DNA from 2 places in the Nonomuraea sp. NPDC059194 genome. Region 2 is predicted to be linked to the other one. Evidence: predicted binding sites of a transcription regulator. Region 2 holds the regulator's gene; the other holds the start of a gene.
What was found. Region 2 encodes HspR, which represses chaperone genes until heat shock. Its sites were predicted from a motif close to ANTTGAGTCNNNNNGACTCAANT; they were not measured.
Positions count from the first base shown of each region.

Region 1 (8,486 bases), on a different contig from region 2:
CTTGTCGTTGACGAAGGTGTCCCAGCCCTGCTTCGGCAGAGGGCCATCGCCGGTATGGGTCTCCCACCAGTCGGCTGCCACGGCCGCCATGGTCACGGGATAGGTAACCGCAGGATCGGCCAGGAACGCGGCATCGGGAGAGAACACCAGCGTCTTGCCGTCGCCATCGAGACTGACAGCGGCCTTACCGACCTTGCCCGCATCGATCGAGCCGTAGGCGTCGGCGGCCGTGGCGTCCTGCAGAAGCGTTGGCCGTACCTCGGTCAGCGTCTTGCCGTCCTTGCCCACGATGATGGGCTGGCCTTGAGTGTTCTTGCTGAAGGAGAGTCCGGCGGGCAGTGCCACCGGCATTTTGAAGGTGACCGGGCCGGTAGGCCGTTCGGTGATGATGACCTGCTGCCGGAAGCCGGTCGCGGTCGCGGTCACCAGGAGGTCGCGGCCCTTGCCGTAGGCGGCTGGGTATCGCGCTGTGTTGCCCTTCAGCGTGGGCTTGGGCAGCGTCGACGGTGTGGTGATCTTCGCTGTGTCTTGGGCGCCTGCTATTGCTTGACTCTTGAGCAGAGTCTTGTCCTGCCCCGCAGACAGTGTGAGGCTGCCGTTGATCGCCTTAGGCTTGATCGCGCCGGCCTCTTCGACAAGGGTGGTGTCGATCGGGGTGAAGCCCTTGCCGTCGGCGTTCTTGACCCGGACTGGCTGGCTGTGCAACTCCATCCGGAGCGTCTTGCCGTCGGGGTTGGCGTAGAGGGTGACCGCCTCGGTTTTGCGGTCGGGGATCTCCACCCGCTTGCCGGTCTTGACGGCTTCCTTCTTTGCCGTCTCGATGGCGTTGTCGCCAATTGGCGGGTTGGAAACCTGTGCGGTTTCCTTGCCGGTTGGCGTTGTCGATGGTTCCGGCGTGGGTTCTTCTGCCCAGGAAGGGCCAGCGGACAGGCTCGCCGCCAGAGTAGTCGCGACCGCGACGGCTAAGAACCGCAGCGTGCGGCCCCGGCGTCGTCGCGACGTAGAGGGTATGGCGCCGCCGTACCCTGTGAGGTGGTTCACCCAGGTGCTCCTGTAGACACGCAGGCGACCCGCCACACAACGTGACGAGTCGCCCATTTCTGACATTCCGTCAGGAAAGTTAGCAGTAAAGTTCGTGTAAAAAAAGATCTACCTCAGTCGCCGGTGATCTTCAGGTTCCCAGCCCAGAACCCCACTGCTCGTAGATGTCTCCGCAGGAGTATGTGATCGATGAGCTCGCTTGGCCTTGTCGGCCGGACACGTTGCAGATCTCCTTGTGCGCCGCCTATCTGCTGAGCTTGCTAGGGGCGATGTTGGACAGGTGATCGGATTACAGGTGGACGGTCGACGGGTCCGGTCGGGCGAGATGATCACGTCGGGCTGAGATCCGCCGAAGCATGCCCCAACGATTGCTGACCGTGACGCGCATCAGTCCTCTGGGTTGCGCGCCACGATGAACTTCGGTCTCGGGTCGTTTGTGGCGGTGGTCATGCGCGTGGGCGCGCTGGCCGCGACCGGCCGAAGAGCCGCAGCGCGGCCAGCTGGCGCCCAGACGCGCGGCAGACCGCCGCAGGCGGGCTGCCCTTGACCCTGTAGAGATAGTTGTCGCCGTTCAAGATCGTGAACCATGGGCTGAGCACTTGTCGCGAGAGTCGTCTGGCTTGTCGATTGGTGTTTGTCCAGGCCGCGACTAGAGACCTGCTCCTGCCATGTGGTCCTGGCGATCCTCGACCCGATTGGCGATCTTGAAAGAATGGTTGCCTGAACTGATGTTCTCCGGGTAGACGTTCGCGCCGTAGAAGGAGACGGTGAAGTGGCTGCGCCCGAAGACGTAGACGAACGGCCGCCGCGGTCCGGGGGCCGACGGTTCGAAGCCGCGCTCGGCGAGGAATCCCAGCATCCTGTCGTACGGCACCAGCCCGCCCTCGTCGGCGATGTGGTAGCGGACGAGCGGGATCCCGTTGTCGCCGGAGAAGAGCAGCGTGCCCTCGTGCTCCTCGAAGAAGCGGACCTCCGGGTCGTACTGCACGAGCGTCGGCAGCCGCGACTCGCCGAACAGCTCGCGCGCGGTGTCGGGGCGGGCGGCCAGGAAGCGGCGGATCTCGATCGACAGCGGTGTCTCGTTGCCGAGGACTCCGGCGTCGGCCGTGCCGTACAGGGAGGCGGTGTCGCGGATCGGATCGGTCAGGCCCGCTCGCTCCGCCACCAGCGACCGCCACTCCTCGCTGAAGACCTCGCCCGCGGTGACGAGTTTGATCCCGTACTCGTGCCAGGGCAGGCCGCCGGTGTCGATGACGTCCTTGAGGAAGGGCGGGTAGCCGAGCAGCACGACCTGGTCGAAGTGCGGGGCCAGCGCGGGGATCACCCTGGTGATCTCGCGCTTGTCGGCGCCCGGCGCGACGGTCGTGATCGGGTAGCCGCGCTCGGACAGGTGACGCAGGCAGGCGAGGGTGAACAGGCCGCCGACCCACGTGCCGAGCGCGAAGCACACGACGGCGAGCGTGCGCCTGCCGGGCGCGTCGAAGGCGTCACTGAAGACCTCCTCGAACCTGGCGGCGACGACCCGCTCGTCCTCGGCGGACCTGGGCCAGAAGGATGGGACGCCGGTGGATCCCGAGGAGACGGCGATCATGTCGCCTATCGTCGCGTCGCGGCACAGGTCGGGCAGGGGATAGCGGCGGGTGTAGGTGTCCTTGGTGGTCATCGGCAACCGCGCGAAGTCCCGCAAGGTCGTGACCCGGGCCGGGTCGATCCCGCGCTCGGCCAGGAACGCGCGGTAGGCGGGCACCGTCGCCGCCGTCCGCTGGAAGAGCTCCACCGGGTCCATCAGCCGATCGTACGGCCCAGCCTCGCCCTTGCCTCACTCACCGGGGCGGACCAGCCCCGTCTCGTAGGCGTAGACGATCGCCTGGGCCCTGTCGCGCAGGTCGAGCTTGGTCAGCACCCTGCCCACGTGTGTCTTCACGGTCTGCTCGGCGACCACGAGCCGATCGGCGATCTCCTGGTTGGACAGGCCCTGCGCGATCAGGGTCAGCACCTCGGTCTCGCGTTCGGTCAGCTCGGCCAGCCGCTTCACCGACGGCGCGCGCGGCCCGCCCAGCCTGGCGAACTCGTGGATCAGCCGCTTGGTGACGGCCGGCGCGATCAGCGCCTCACCGGCCGCGACCACGCGCACCGCCTCGGCCAGTTGCGCGGCGGAGGCGTCCTTCAGCAGGAATCCGCTGGCTCCGGCCCGCAGCGCCTCGTAGACGTAGTCGTCGAGGTCGAAGGTGGTCAGGATGAGCACCTTGGTCTCATTGGCGGCGGCCTCGCCGGCGGCCATGAGCCGCCGCGTGGCCTCCAGGCCGTCCATCACCGGCATCCTGACGTCCATGAGCACGACGTCGGGCTTCAGCTCGGCCGCCCGCTCGATCGCCTCCTTGCCGTCGGCCGCCTCGCCCACCACCTCGATGTCGGGCTGGCTGCCGAGGAACACCGTGAAGCCCGTACGGACCATGCCCTGGTCGTCGGCGATCAGCACCCGGATCACGGCGAACGCTCCAGCGGCAGCGTGGCCTTCACCTCGAACCCGCCCTCCTCCGTGGGACCCGCCTCCAGAGATCCGCCCAGCAGGGTGGCCCGCTCGCGCATGCCCATCAGCCCATGGCCGGCGCCCGGCGTCGCGCCCGGGCCGCGCCCCGGTCCGTTGGCGACGCGGACGCGCAGGTCGCCCGCCCAGACGAGCTCGACAGCCACGGCCGAACCTGGCGCGTGCCGCATGGCGTTGCTGAGCGATTCTTGCACGATCCTGTAGGCCGACACGGCCATGGCCGTGGGCACCTCCTCCAGCTCACCCGAGCGTCTGACCAGCACGGTGAGGCCCGCGGACCTGGCGTTGCCGACCAGTTCGTCCAGCCGGTCGAGCGCGGGCGCCGGCGTGGTGTCGGCCCGGCCCTCCTGGTCGCGCAGCACGCCGAGGACCTGCCGCAGCTCCTTGATCGCTTCGAGCGACAGCCCCCGGATCTGCGCCAGGCCCTCCTCCAGGCGCGCGGCGTCGCCCCTGGCCGCCATGGGTACGGCCTCGGCCTGGATCGCGATGACCGACAGGTGGTGGGCGACCACGTCGTGCAGTTCCCTGGCGATCCGCGCCCGCTCGGCCATGACGAACCGCTGACCCACCGCCGCGTCCCTGCTCGCGGTGGCGCGGCGCCGTACCCGCACGTTGTAGCCGAACAGCACGATCACGGTGACGGCGACGGAGGACAGCGCCGTCGAGTTCGGGTCGACGATCCAGACGGTCAGCACCGAGGTCAGCCACACCACGGCTGTGATGCGCCTGTCGCACCTGGCGGCGACGGAGTACAGCACCAGCAGGTACATCACGACGGCCGGTTCGAGGTAGGGCGGCTGCATGTCGGTGACCTGCTGGACGACGTGCAGCGACGGCGGTAGGAGCACCAGCGCCAGCCGCCACGCCGCCAGCGGCCAGCGGTCGCGCAGGGCCACCGGCAGCGAGAAGGCGACGGCGGCCAGGTAGACCAGCCAGAGGGGCTGCCTGCCTTCGCCGTTCATCTCGAGCAGCTCGCTGAGACTCGTGCCGAACAGCACCCAGGCCAGGACGAGGTCGGCGACCTGCACCACGTCGTAGTGGTCGAAGGGCAGCAGGCGGCGCAGCGGGCCTGGCATCGGGCGGCGCAGGCGGGTCGAGCGGTGCGGCGGCGGGTCGGCCGCGCCGCGGAAGAACGCGAGCCAGAACGGCTGGAGGACGGCCGAGATCACCGCAGCAGCATAGGGACCCGCCGACCTGCGCACATCACCCCTGGGGCTGACCCTCTCAGGTATCACTTACACGATTACGATCGCCGTGAGCGAACATCGGCAAGGAAGGGAACAACGCAGGGCTCCAATACATTGAGTGGGTATAACTCAACCCCATTGGAGTTCAGATGAGTGAGAGCTTGATCCTCCCGGTCCTGCCGCTCGACGACGAGGTGGTCCTGCCGGGCATGGTGGTCCCTCTGGACCTGTCCGACTCGGAGGTCCGGGCTGCGATCGACGCGGCTCAGGCTTCTGGTCTCAACAAGCCGCGCGTGCTGCTCGTTCCCAGGATCGATGGCCGCTACGGCGCGGTCGGTGTGCAGGCGGTTGTCGAGCAGGTCGGCAGGCTCCCCGGAGGCGAGCCCGCCGCGGTCGTGCGCGGCGTCAACAGGGCCCGCGTCGGCAAGGGCACGACCGGCCCGGGCGCGGCCCTGTGGGTGGAGGTCCACACCGTCGACCCCGTGCAGGTCGGGGAGCGGGCGCAGGAGCTGGCCAAGGAGTACAAGGCGCTGGCGACCACGATCCTGCAGAAGCGTGGCGCGTGGCAGGTCGTCGACCAGGTCAACCAGATCGACGACCCCTCGGTCCTGGCCGACAGCTCCGGCTACACCCCGTGGCTGAGCACCGCGCAGAAGGTCGAGCTGCTGGAGGCCCCCGACCCGGCCGACCGGCTGGCCAAGCTGGTGGAGTGGTCGCGCGAGCACCTGGCCGAGCTCGACGTCGCCGAGACGATCCGCAAGGACGTCCAGGAGGGCATGGAGAAGCAGCAGCGCGAGTTCCTGCTCCGCCAGCAGCTCGCCGCCGTCCGCAAGGAGCTGAAGGAGCTCAACGGCGACACCGCCGAGACCGAGGAGGAGGACTATCGCGCCCGCGTCGAGGCGGCCGACCTCCCCGAGAAGGTGCGCGAGGCCGCGCTCAAGGAGGTCGACAAGCTGGAGCGGACCTCCGACCAGTCTCCCGAGACCGGCTGGATCCGCACCTGGCTCGACACCGTCCTCGACATCCCGTGGAACGAGACGAGCGACGACAACTACGACATCGACGGCGCCCGTGTGGTGCTCGACGCCGACCACACCGGTCTCGAGGACGTCAAGGACCGCATCATCGAGTACCTGGCCGTGCGCAAGCGGCGCCAGGACAAGGGCCTCGGCGTGGTGGGCGGCCGGCGCAGCGGCGCCGTACTGGCCCTCGCCGGTCCTCCCGGAGTCGGCAAGACGTCGCTCGGCGAGTCCGTGGCCCGCGCCATGGGCAGGAAGTTCGTCCGCGTCGCCCTCGGCGGCGTCCGCGACGAGGCCGAGATCCGCGGCCACCGGCGCACCTACGTCGGCGCGCTGCCCGGCCGCATCGTCCGCGCCATCCGCGAGGCGGGCTCGATGAACCCCGTCGTCCTGCTCGACGAGATCGACAAGGTCGGCGCCGACTACCGCGGCGACCCGACGGCCGCCCTGCTCGAGGTGCTCGACCCGGCGCAGAACCACACCTTCCGCGACCACTACCTGGAGGTCGAGCTCGACCTGTCGGACGTGCTGTTCCTCGCGACGGCCAACGTCCTGGAGGCCATCCCCGGGCCGCTGCTCGACCGCATGGAGGTCGTCACGCTCGACGGCTACACCGAGGACGAGAAGGTGGCCATCGCCCGCGACCACCTGCTGCCCAAGCAGCTGGAGCTGGCAGGGCTGAGCGCCGAGGAGGTCACGGTGGAGGAGGCGGCGCTGCGCAGGCTGGCCGCCGAGTACACCCGCGAGGCCGGCGTGCGCTCCCTCGAACGCTCGATCGCCAGGATCCTGCGCAAGGTCACGGCCAAGGACGAGCTGCCCACCACGGTGGGCGAGGACGGCCTGGTCGAGTACCTGGGCAGGCCGCGCTTCGTGCCCGAGGCGTCGCTGCCCGAGTCCAAGCAGCGCACCTCGGTGCCCGGCGTGGCCACCGGCCTGGCGGTCACCGGCGCGGGCGGCGACGTCCTCTACGTCGAGGCGTCGCTGGCCGACCCGGAGACCGGCGACACGGGGCTGACCCTCACCGGCCAGCTGGGCGACGTGATGAAGGAGTCGGCGCGGATCGCGCTGTCCTACCTGCGCTCGCACGGCGCGGAGCTGGAGCTGCCGGTCACCGCGCTGAAGGACCGCTCGGTGCACGTGCACTTCCCCGCGGGCGCCGTCCCCAAGGACGGGCCCTCGGCGGGCGTCACGCTCACCACGGCGCTGGCCTCGCTGCTGTCGGGACGGCTGGTCCGCAACGACGTGGCGATGACCGGTGAGATCTCCCTCACCGGGCGGGTGCTGCCCATCGGCGGCGTCAAGCAGAAGCTGCTGGCGGCGCACAGAGCGGGCATCACCACCGTCCTCATCCCCGCCCGCAACGAGCCCGACCTGGACGACCTGCCCAAGGAGGTCCGCGACGAGCTGACCATCCACGCCGTCGGCGACGTGCGTGAGGTGCTCGAGATCGCGCTCACCCCGGCCAAGGTGGCACAGACCACCGCGGCCTGACCTCCCTCCCTCGCGAAGCCGCCCCGTCTGTCTGTCTGTACGGCGGGGCGGCTTCGCCGTTTCACCTGAGCGGAAGATCCGCGAGTGGTGTCATGGAGCCCATGCTCTATGGACTTCCCGCGCTGCAGGCGAAGGACGAGGCCGTTCTCACCGAGATCGAGGACATGCGCCGAGATCTGCGACATCGTCTCGCCGACAGGCACCGATGGGACGGGCAACTGCGCAGGCATCTACGGGCCCGCGCCATCCGGGGATCCAACGCGATCGAGGGGTATCTCGCCGACGTCGAGGACGTCGAGTCCATCATGGCGGGGGAGGAGCCGCTGGAGACGCCGGTCTCGGTGGCTCGCGAGATCGCCGGATACCAGCAGGCGCTCACCTACATCCAGCAGTTGTCCAAGGCGCCGGGGTTCCGCTTCGACGCCGGCGTGCTCCACGGGCTCAACTTCATGATGATCGGCCACCACCGCGACAAGACCCCTGGCCTCGTCCGGCCGGGAGGCATCTACGTACGCAACTCGGACACAGGCGAAGTGGTCTACGAGGGGCCTGACGCCGAGGAGGTCAGTGGTCTCCTGGACGAACTCGTGGAATGGCTCAACCACGGGGACCTGGATGCGCCCAGTTACGTCAGGGCCGCCATGGCGCACCTCAACCTCGTCAAGATCCACCCGTGGCGGGATGGGAACGGCCGCATGTCGCGGGCGCTCCAGACGCTCGTGCTCGGCCGCGACCAGATCACCACTCCCGAGTTCTGCTCCATCGAGGAGTGGCTCGGCAAGCAGAGAAGCACGGTCGAGTACTACGACGTGCTGGGCGAGGTGGGGCGAAGGCGATGGAGCCCGCACGGCGACACGCTGCCCTGGGTGTTCTGCCTCCGGGCACACCATCTGCAGGCACAGGAGGTGAAAAGGCGGCTGTCCGAGGCGGGGGAGATCTGGACGCTGCTGGAGGAGCAGGTCGACGCGGACGGGCTCAACACCAGGTGCGTCTCCGCCCTCTACGAGGTGTTCGTGAACCGGCGGCTGCGCCGCAGCCGCTACCAGGCCGACGAGACGCTCAGCCAGGGGCAGGCCGCCCGTGACCTGCGGGATCTGGCCGCGAAGGGCTGGCTCAAGCCGTACGGTGCGACAAAGGGCCGCTTCTACGCGCCAGGCGCGCGCATGGCGCGCATCAAGGCGGACTTCGCCGAGCGGACGA
Region 1 covers NZ_JBHZBH010000062.1:1,439-9,924, forward strand. Annotated here, with positions in the region: gene ACFXJ8_RS41075 (DNRLRE domain-containing protein) at 1-1,041, opposite strand, end outside; gene ACFXJ8_RS41080 (phenylacetate--CoA ligase family protein) at 1,691-2,827, opposite strand; gene ACFXJ8_RS41085 (response regulator) at 2,861-3,529, opposite strand; gene ACFXJ8_RS41090 (sensor histidine kinase) at 3,526-4,758, opposite strand; gene lon (endopeptidase La) at 4,926-7,286, shown strand; gene ACFXJ8_RS41100 (Fic family protein) at 7,388-8,486, shown strand, end outside.
Region 1: lon (endopeptidase La) is a predicted target of HspR. The motif match lies at 4,889-4,911, and genes of this name have one in related genera.

Region 2 (8,486 bases):
AGTTCGGTGTCTTTCGATCCCGTGCGGTGTCCGAAGTACGCGGTCAGCATGCCGCCCTGCCGTCTCTCGGTTCGGACGGAGGAGATCCCGAGATCGGCGAATGTGAGCAGGCGGATGACGCTGTCGCGGCGAGCCTCGTCCTTCAGCAGTGCTGCTGTGGGATGGTCTTCGTCGAACTCGTCCAGTTCGAGAAGGAACGGCACGTCGACATGTTCAACGCGCCGGTCGAACCAGGTGAAGATATCGCGGGCCTGTTCGAGACCCAGGTAGCCAGAAATGGTGAGCAGCAGGGCGCTAGGTCTGGTGAGATCCTCGATGGCGCTACGGTGCCCACGGAAGGAATCGCCGAATCTGATGCCGGTCGATTCTCGTTCGAAGAGGACCCGGCGTCGTCCTTTGGGGTAGACGTACAGCCACTCCTCGCGCACGTGCTTGTCGTCGATCGCGAAGCCGTACACGTGGCGAATTCCGTTGATCAGGACGTCGACCCCGAATCGCGACTCCTGATCTCCGGCTCCCTGTTCGAGCCGGAAGGGGGTACGCCCCGTGTGATCGTCGCTCGACCACACGGAGCGCCGAACCATCCGTCGCATGAAGGAAAGCGCGTTGAGCAGATTTGTCTTGCCCGACGCGTTGGCACCGTAGATGGCGGCAAGGGGGACGGCTGGGCGAGATCTGTCGTAGGCGGGCAGGAGCAGCAGCTCCTGCTCGTCCCGAATCGACCTGTGGTTGGCCACCCGGAAACTCAACAACACGACAACCTCCACCGATTTCAACGCGCTTCCCGCAAGCAGATTGCGAGAAGCGCGCTTGAATCGTCATGCTACGCCGTGTAGCAGCTCCTGTCAGGCGCGAGCGATCGTCAGCTCGTCATCACCCAGGTCGACCACCACCGTGTCGCCGTCGATCACCTCGCCCGACAGCACCGCCTTCGCGAGCTTGTCCCCGATCGCCGACTGCACCAGCCGCCGCAGCGGCCGCGCGCCGTACATCGGGTCGTAGCCGGTGATCGCCAGCCAGTCGCGCGCCGCGGGCGTGACGTCGAGCGTCAGCCGCCGGTCGGCCAGCCGCTGCCCGAGGCGGTCCACCTGCAGGTCGACGATCTTCGTCAGCTCCTCCGAGCCGAGCGCATCGAACAGGATGACGTCGTCGAGCCGGTTGAGGAACTCGGGCTTGAACGACGTCCGCACCGCTCCCATCACCGCGTCGCGCTTGGCGCCGTTCTCCAGCTTCGGATCGACGAGGTACTGCGAGCCGATGTTGGAGGTCAGGATGAGGATCGTGTTGCGGAAGTCGACCGTACGGCCGTGCCCGTCGGTCAGCCGCCCGTCGTCGAGCACCTGCAGCAGGATGTCGAACACCTCGGGGTGGGCCTTCTCGACCTCGTCCAGCAGCACGACGGTGTAAGGGCGGCGCCGCACGGCCTCGGTGAGCTGGCCGCCCTCCTCGTAGCCGACGTAACCGGGAGGCGCGCCGACCAGGCGGGCGACGCTGTGCTTCTCGGAGTATTCGGACATGTCGATGCGGGTCATCGCCCGCTCGTCGTCGAACAGGAACTCCGCCAGCGCCTTGGCCAGCTCGGTCTTGCCGACGCCGGTCGGGCCGAGGAACAGGAACGACCCTGTCGGCCTGTCGGGGTCGGCGATGCCCGCGCGGCTGCGCCGTACCGCGTCGGAGACGGCCTGGACGGCCTCGCGCTGGCCGATGAGCCGCGTGCCGAGCTCCTCCTCCATCCGCAGCAGCTTGGCGGTCTCAGCTTCGAGGAGGCGTCCGGCGGGGATGCCGGTCCACGAGGAGATGACCTCGGCGATGTCGTCCGAGCCGACCTCCTCCTTGACCATCTGCTGGTCGGGGGTCTCCTGGGTGGCGGTCGACAGCTCCTTCTCCAGGCGCGGCACCTCGTCGTACAGCAGCCTGGACGCCTCGGCGTAGTTGCCGTCGCGCTGGAACCGCTCGGCGGCGCCACGCACCTCGTCGAGCTGCTTCTTCAGGTCGCCGACCCGGTTGAGCCCCGCCTTCTCCTTCTGCCACCTGGCCACGAGCGCGTTGAGCTCCTCCTGCCGGTCGGCGAGCTCGGCGCGCAGCCGTTCGAGGCGCTGGACGGAGGCCTCGTCGGTCTCCTTGGCCAGGGCCAGCTCCTCCATCTTCATCCTGTCGACGTTGCGCTGGAGCTGGTCGATCTCGACAGGACGCGAGTCGATCTCCATGCGCAGCCGCGAGGCGGCCTCGTCGACCAGGTCGATGGCCTTGTCGGGCAGGAAGCGGTTGGTGATGTAGCGGTCGGACAGCGCGGCGGCGGCCACGAGGGCGCTGTCGGCGATCTGCACCTGATGGTGGGCCTCGTAGCGGCCCTTCAGCCCGCGCAGGATCGCGATCGTGTCTTCAACGGACGGCTCGCCGACGAACACCTGCTGGAAGCGCCGCTCCAGCGCGGCGTCCTTCTCGATCCGCTCGCGGTACTCGTCGAGGGTCGTCGCGCCGATCATGCGCAGCTCGCCGCGCGCCAGCATCGGCTTCAGCATGTTGCCCGCGTCCATGGCGCCCTCGGCCGCGCCCGCGCCGACCACGGTGTGCAGCTCGTCGATGAAGGTGACGATCTGCCCGTTGCTCTCCTTGATCTCGGTGAGCACGGCCTTGAGCCGCTCCTCGAACTCGCCGCGGTACTTCGCGCCCGCGACCATCGCGCCGAGGTCGAGCGAGATCAGCTTCTTGTTGCGCAGCGACTCGGGCACGTCACCGGCGACGATCCGCTGGGCCAGCCCCTCGACGACGGCGGTCTTGCCGACGCCGGGCTCGCCGATCAGCACCGGGTTGTTCTTGGTACGGCGCGACAGCACCTGCACCACCCGCCTGATCTCGGAGTCGCGCCCGATGACCGGGTCGAGCTTGCCGCTCCTGGCCCGCTCGGTCAGGTCGACGCCGAACTTCTCCAGCGCCTGGTAGGTGTCCTCGGGAGTCTCGCTGGTGACCCTGGCGTGCCCGCGCACCTTCTCGAACGCGTCGAGCAGCGCCTGCGGCGTGGCCCCGGTGTTCTTCAGGAGGGTGGCCATCTCGCCGCCGTCGGTCGCGAGGCCGACCAGCAGGTGCTCGGTCGAGACGTACTCGTCCTCCAGCCGCTTGGCCCGCTGCGCCGCGGTGTTGATCACCGTGAGCAGCTGCCGCGAGCTGGAGGGCGCGCTCACCGTGGCGCCCTGCGCCTTCGGCAGGCCCGCCAGCGCGGTCTCCACCTTCGCGCGCAACGTCTTCCAGTCGACGCCGACCGCTTCGAGCAGGGGTACGGCGGTGCCGCCCGTCTGGGAGAGCAGGGCGGAGAGCAGGTGCGCGGGTGCGATCTCGGGATTTCCCTCGGCGGCGGCCCGCCGCATGGCGACCGACAGCGCTTCCTGGCTCTTCTGAGTGAGCTTGTAGTCCATATGTTCAGGCCCCCGGTGGCAGCTCGTATCGGATCAGAGCTCTGACCATGGACATCTCGGCCCTGAGGCGGTGAACCTCCTCACGCAGCCTGAGCGCCTCGTTCTCCAGCTCAAGGATCCGCTTGATGCCGGCGAGGTTGATGCCTTCCTCCTGGGACAGGCGCTGCACCTCGCGCAGCTGGATGATGTCGCGCATCGAGTAGAGGCGGCCGCGCCCCGCCGTACGCCCGGGGCAGACCAGCCCCAGGCGGTCGTACTGTCTGAGGGTCTGCGGGTGCAGACCGGACAGCTGCGCGGCCACCGAGATGACATAGACGGGTGTCTCGTCCGACAGGTTGAAGTAGTTGGCGTCCATCGGCCTACTCGCTCCTGGCACGTTGGATGAGGTCGGCCCTCGGGTCGTCGCTCGCGGTGGCCGTGCGGAACTCGTTCAGCAGTTCGCGCGACTTGTCGTCGAGCTCCTGCGGCACGAGCACCTCGACCGTGGCGAGCAGGTCGCCCTTGGTGCCGTCCTTACGGGTGGCCCCCCTGCCGCGAACCCTGAAGGTGCGGCCGTTGGGCGTACCCGCCGGAATGCGCAGAGTGACAGGCAGGCCCTTGAGGACGGGCACCTTGATCTCCGCGCCGAGCGCCGCCTCGGTGAAGGTGACGGGAACGGTGATGGTCAGGTTGTCGCCCGACCGCCCGAACACCGCGTGCGGCTTGACGTGGGTCTGGATGTAGAGGTCGCCCGCAGGCCCGCCGTTCTCGCCCGGCGCGCCCTTGCCCTTGAGCTTGACCCGCTGTCCGTCGGCCACCCCCGCGGGGATGCGCGCCTGGATGGTGCGGGTGCTCTTGGCCCTGCCGCTGCCGTCGCACACGGGGCACGGGTCGTCGACGAGGAGACCACGCCCCTTGCAGTCACGGCAGGGCTCGGAGAAGGCGAAGTTGCCCAGGTTACGGCTGGCCGCACCGGTGCCCTCGCAGGTCGGGCAGACCCGCGGGGTGGTGCCGGCCTTGGCCCCCGTGCCGCTACAGGGCTTGCACGCCGACGACGTGGTCAGCCTGAGCGAGACCGTGTGGCCCTCCACCGCCTCGGTGAAGGTGAGCGTGACCTCGGACTCGATGTCCTGGCCGCGGCGCGGCCTGGACGTCGTGCCCGAGGTGCGGGTGCCGGAGCCGCCCCTGTTGAACAGCCCCCCGAACAGGTCGCCGATGCGCTCGCTCGTGCTTCCGCTCTGCTGTCCCGTGCCGCCGAACAGGTCGCCGAAGTCGAACGGGAAACCACCACCACCACCGCCGCCGGGCCGCGGCCCGCCCACGCCGGACCCGAACAGCGTGCGCGCCTCGTCGTACTCCTTACGGCGCTTGCCGTCGGACAGCACGTCGTTGGCTTCGGAGATCTCCTTGAACCTGGCCTCCTTGGCGGCGTCACCCTGGTTGGCGTCGGGGTGGTACTGCCTGGCCAGCTTCCTGTAGGCCTTCTTGATCTCGTCGGCGGTGGCGGTCTTGGGCACACCAAGGACGGCGTAGTAATCCTTCTCCAGGTAGTCCTTGGTGCTCATCTATGGCGTCCTTTCGGGGGTTTCTTAGTCTTCGTCGGACGCGGCCGGGGCGTCCTCGGGCTCGGCGACCGCGACCCTGGCGGGGCGCAGCACCCGGTCACCGATGCGGTAACCGAGCTGCAGAACCTCGATGGCGGTCGGCTCGGTCACCTCCGAGGAGTAGCTGTGCATCAGCGCCTCGTGGACGGTCGGGTCGAAGGGCTCGCCCTTCTGCCCGAACGGGGTCAGCCCCAGCTTGGTGACGACCGCCTCCAGCGACTCGGCGACCTTGGCGAAACCGCCGGTCAGCTCGCCGTGGTCGCGGGCCCTGCCGATGTCGTCGAGGACCGGCAGCAGCTCCGAGAGCGCACCCCCGACGGCCTGCTCGCGGACCGCGACCCGGTCGCGCTCGACCCGCCTGCGGTAGTTGGTGTACTCCGCCTGCAGCCGCTGCAGGTCCGCGGTGCGCTCGGCCAGCAGGCCGGCGTCACCACCGGCCACGGGCTCGGCGCCCGCCGGAGGAGCGGCCTGGACCTGCTCCTCCATGGCGGACCTCGCCTGACCGGTCTCGGGGTCGATCTTGCGGTTGTCGCGGATCACCGGCTCTGACTCGGGCCCGTTATCGCGCGGGTCAGACATCGTCACTGGTCCTTCTTGGGCTGGTCTTCGTCCACGATCTCGGCCTCGACGACGTCGTCCTCGTCGCCGTCGGCCTTGGCCTGGGCGCCCTCACCCTCGGGGGTGGTGCCGCCCGCCTGCTGCTGGCCCTGGGCGTAGATCGCCGAACCCATCTTCTGGCTGACCGTGGCGAGCTTCTCCGCCGAGGTGCGGATCACGTCGGTGTCGGTGCCCTCGAGAGCCTTCTTCAGCTCGGCGAGCGCGTCGTTCACCTCGGTCTTGATCTCGCCGGGGACCTTGTCGTCGTTGTCGCGGAGGAACTTCTCCGTCTGGTAGGCCAGGCCGTCGGCGTTGTTGCGGACCTCGGCCTCCTCGCGACGCTGCTTGTCCTCTTCGGCGTAGGACTCGGCCTCGCGCATCATGCGCTCGATGTCGTCCTTCGGCAGCGCGGAGCCGCCGGTGATCGTCATCGTCTGTTCCTTGCCGGTGCCGAGGTCCTTGGCGGAGACGTTGACGATGCCGTTGGCGTCGATGTCGAAGGTGACCTCGATCTGCGGGATGCCGCGCGGCGCCGGGGCGATGCCGGTCAGCTCGAAGGTGGCCAGCTTCTTGTTGTAGGAAGCGATCTCGCGCTCGCCCTGGTAGACCTGGATCTGCACCGACGGCTGGTTGTCCTCGGCCGTGGTGAAGACCTCCGAGCGCTTGGTCGGGATCGTCGTGTTGCGCTCGATGATCTTCGTGAAGATGCCGCCCTTGGTCTCGATGCCGAGGGACAGCGGGGTCACGTCGAGCAGCAGGACGTCCTTGACCTCACCCTTGAGCACACCCGCCTGGAGCGCGGCGCCGATGGCGACGACCTCGTCGGGGTTGACGCCCTTGTTGGGCTCCTTGCCGCCGGTGAGCTCCTTGACCAGCTCGGACACGGCGGGCATCCGGGTCGACCCACCGACGAGCACCACGTGGGCGATGTCGGCGACCTTGATGCCGGCGTCCTTGATGACCTGGTGGAACGGGCCCTTGGTCCGCTCGAGCAGGTCGGCGGTCAGGCGCTGGAACTCCGAGCGGGTCAGCTTCTCGTCGAGGTGCAGCGGACCCTCGGAGGAGGCCGTGATGTAGGGCAGGTTGATGTTGGTCTCTGCCTGGCTGGACAGCTCGATCTTGGCCTTCTCCGCGGCCTCGCGCAGCCGCTGGAGGGCCATCTTGTCCTTGGCCAGGTCGACGCCGTGCGCGTTCTGGAAGCGCTTGACGAGCTCGTCGACGACGCGCTGGTCCCAGTCGTCGCCGCCGAGGTGGTTGTCACCCGAGGTGGCCTTCACCTCGACGAAGCCGTGGCCGTCCTCCTGACCGACGTCGAGCAGGGACACGTCGAAGGTGCCACCGCCGAGGTCGAAGACCAGGATGGTCTGGTCCTTGTCCTTGTCGAGGCCGTAGGCGAGGGCCGCCGCGGTCGGCTCGTTGATGATGCGGAGCACGTTGAGGCCCGCGATCGTGCCGGCCTCCTTGGTGGCCTGGCGCTGGGAGTCGTTGAAGTAGGCCGGGACGGTGATCACAGCGTCGGTGATCTTCTCGCCCAGGTAGGCCTCGGCGTCCTGCTTGAGCTTCTGCAGAACGAAGGCGCTGATCTGCTGCGGGGAGAACTTCTTGCCGTCGATCTCCTGGGACCAGTTGGTGCCCATCTCGCGCTTGACCGAGCGAATCGTCCGGTCCACATTGGTGACGGCCTGTCGCTTGGCCACCTCACCGACGAGGACCTCGCCGTTCTTCGCGAAGGCGACCACGGACGGCGTGGTCCGAGAGCCCTGCGCGTTGGCGATGACGGTGGGCTCACCGCCCTCGAGGATCGAGACGACGGAGTTGGTCGTCCCCAGGTCGATACCTACCGCACGTGCCATGAGTACGTCCTTGTAGTCAAAGTTGAGCTTCTTGGGCTCAACCTACGAACCGTCGGGTGGTTTGTCAAACGAGTTGAGCCTACTCGACTCAACCTGGATACGCGTGGAAGCATTCCCGGCTTCCGGGAAAAAACGGGTGACTCACGATCCCGAACGAGACGCGGTGCCATGACAGTTCCGTTGCGTGAATCTCAGTGATCCTCACACCGAGACTCTTCCTGCTTCATCGACCGCTGCCAACTCCGAAGAGTGAGGTCTTACGTGGTCTCCACGAGGCGTTTTCCTCTCCGGGGAACTTCCCGGCGAGGGTTCCGATGTCAAGCAGCCCGGTCGGCGAGCATCGCGGTGAGGAGGTTTCCCGCCGCGTTCTCTTCCCGGTCATGCCGTATGCCGCAGCCGGGACACACCCAGCTCCGGTCAGCCAGGGCGAGTCCCCGGTTGATCCGGCCGCAGTCCCCGCACGTCTTCGACGAGGGGAACCAGCGGTCGGCCTTCCACACGGTCGAGCCGTACCAGTCGGCCTTGTAGCCGAGCTGGCGGACGAACTCGCCGAACCCGGCGTCGGAGATGGCGCGGGCGAGCCTGCGGTTCTTGACCATCCCTCGCACGTTGAGGGTTTCCACAGCGATGGCGGACTTGGTTCTCGTCAGCCTGGTGGTGGTCTTGTGCAAGAAGTCCCTGCGCCGGTCGGCGACCCGAAGGTGCAGCTGTCCGACACGCTTGCGGGCCTTGGCTCGGTTCTTGGAGCCTTCGGCGGTCCGTGCGAGCTTGCGGTTGGCCCGCTTCAAGGCGCGCTGCGCGGCCTTGAGCGGCTTCGGCGCCTCGATCTCCTCGATGGTTCCGTCGCTGTTCTTGATGACAGCGAATGTCTTCAGGCCCAGGTCGATCCCGCATTCCGGGGCGTCGGCGTCGGCTTGGTGGCGCTTGTTGATCTCGTCCCGGTCCACTTCGACCTGGAAGGAGATCCACCAGCGTCCGGCCTGTTCCCGGATGGTAGCGCCGAGTATGCGCGCCTGGCCGGTCGCCAGGCGGTCAACCAG
Region 2 covers NZ_JBHZBH010000016.1:83,014-91,499, forward strand. Annotated here, with positions in the region: gene ACFXJ8_RS20715 (ATP/GTP-binding protein) at 1-755, opposite strand, end outside; gene clpB (ATP-dependent chaperone ClpB) at 846-3,413, opposite strand; gene ACFXJ8_RS20725 (heat shock protein transcriptional repressor HspR) at 3,418-3,768, opposite strand; gene dnaJ (molecular chaperone DnaJ) at 3,773-4,957, opposite strand; gene grpE (nucleotide exchange factor GrpE) at 4,982-5,575, opposite strand; gene dnaK (molecular chaperone DnaK) at 5,578-7,446, opposite strand; gene ACFXJ8_RS20745 (RNA-guided endonuclease InsQ/TnpB family protein) at 7,764-8,486, opposite strand, start outside.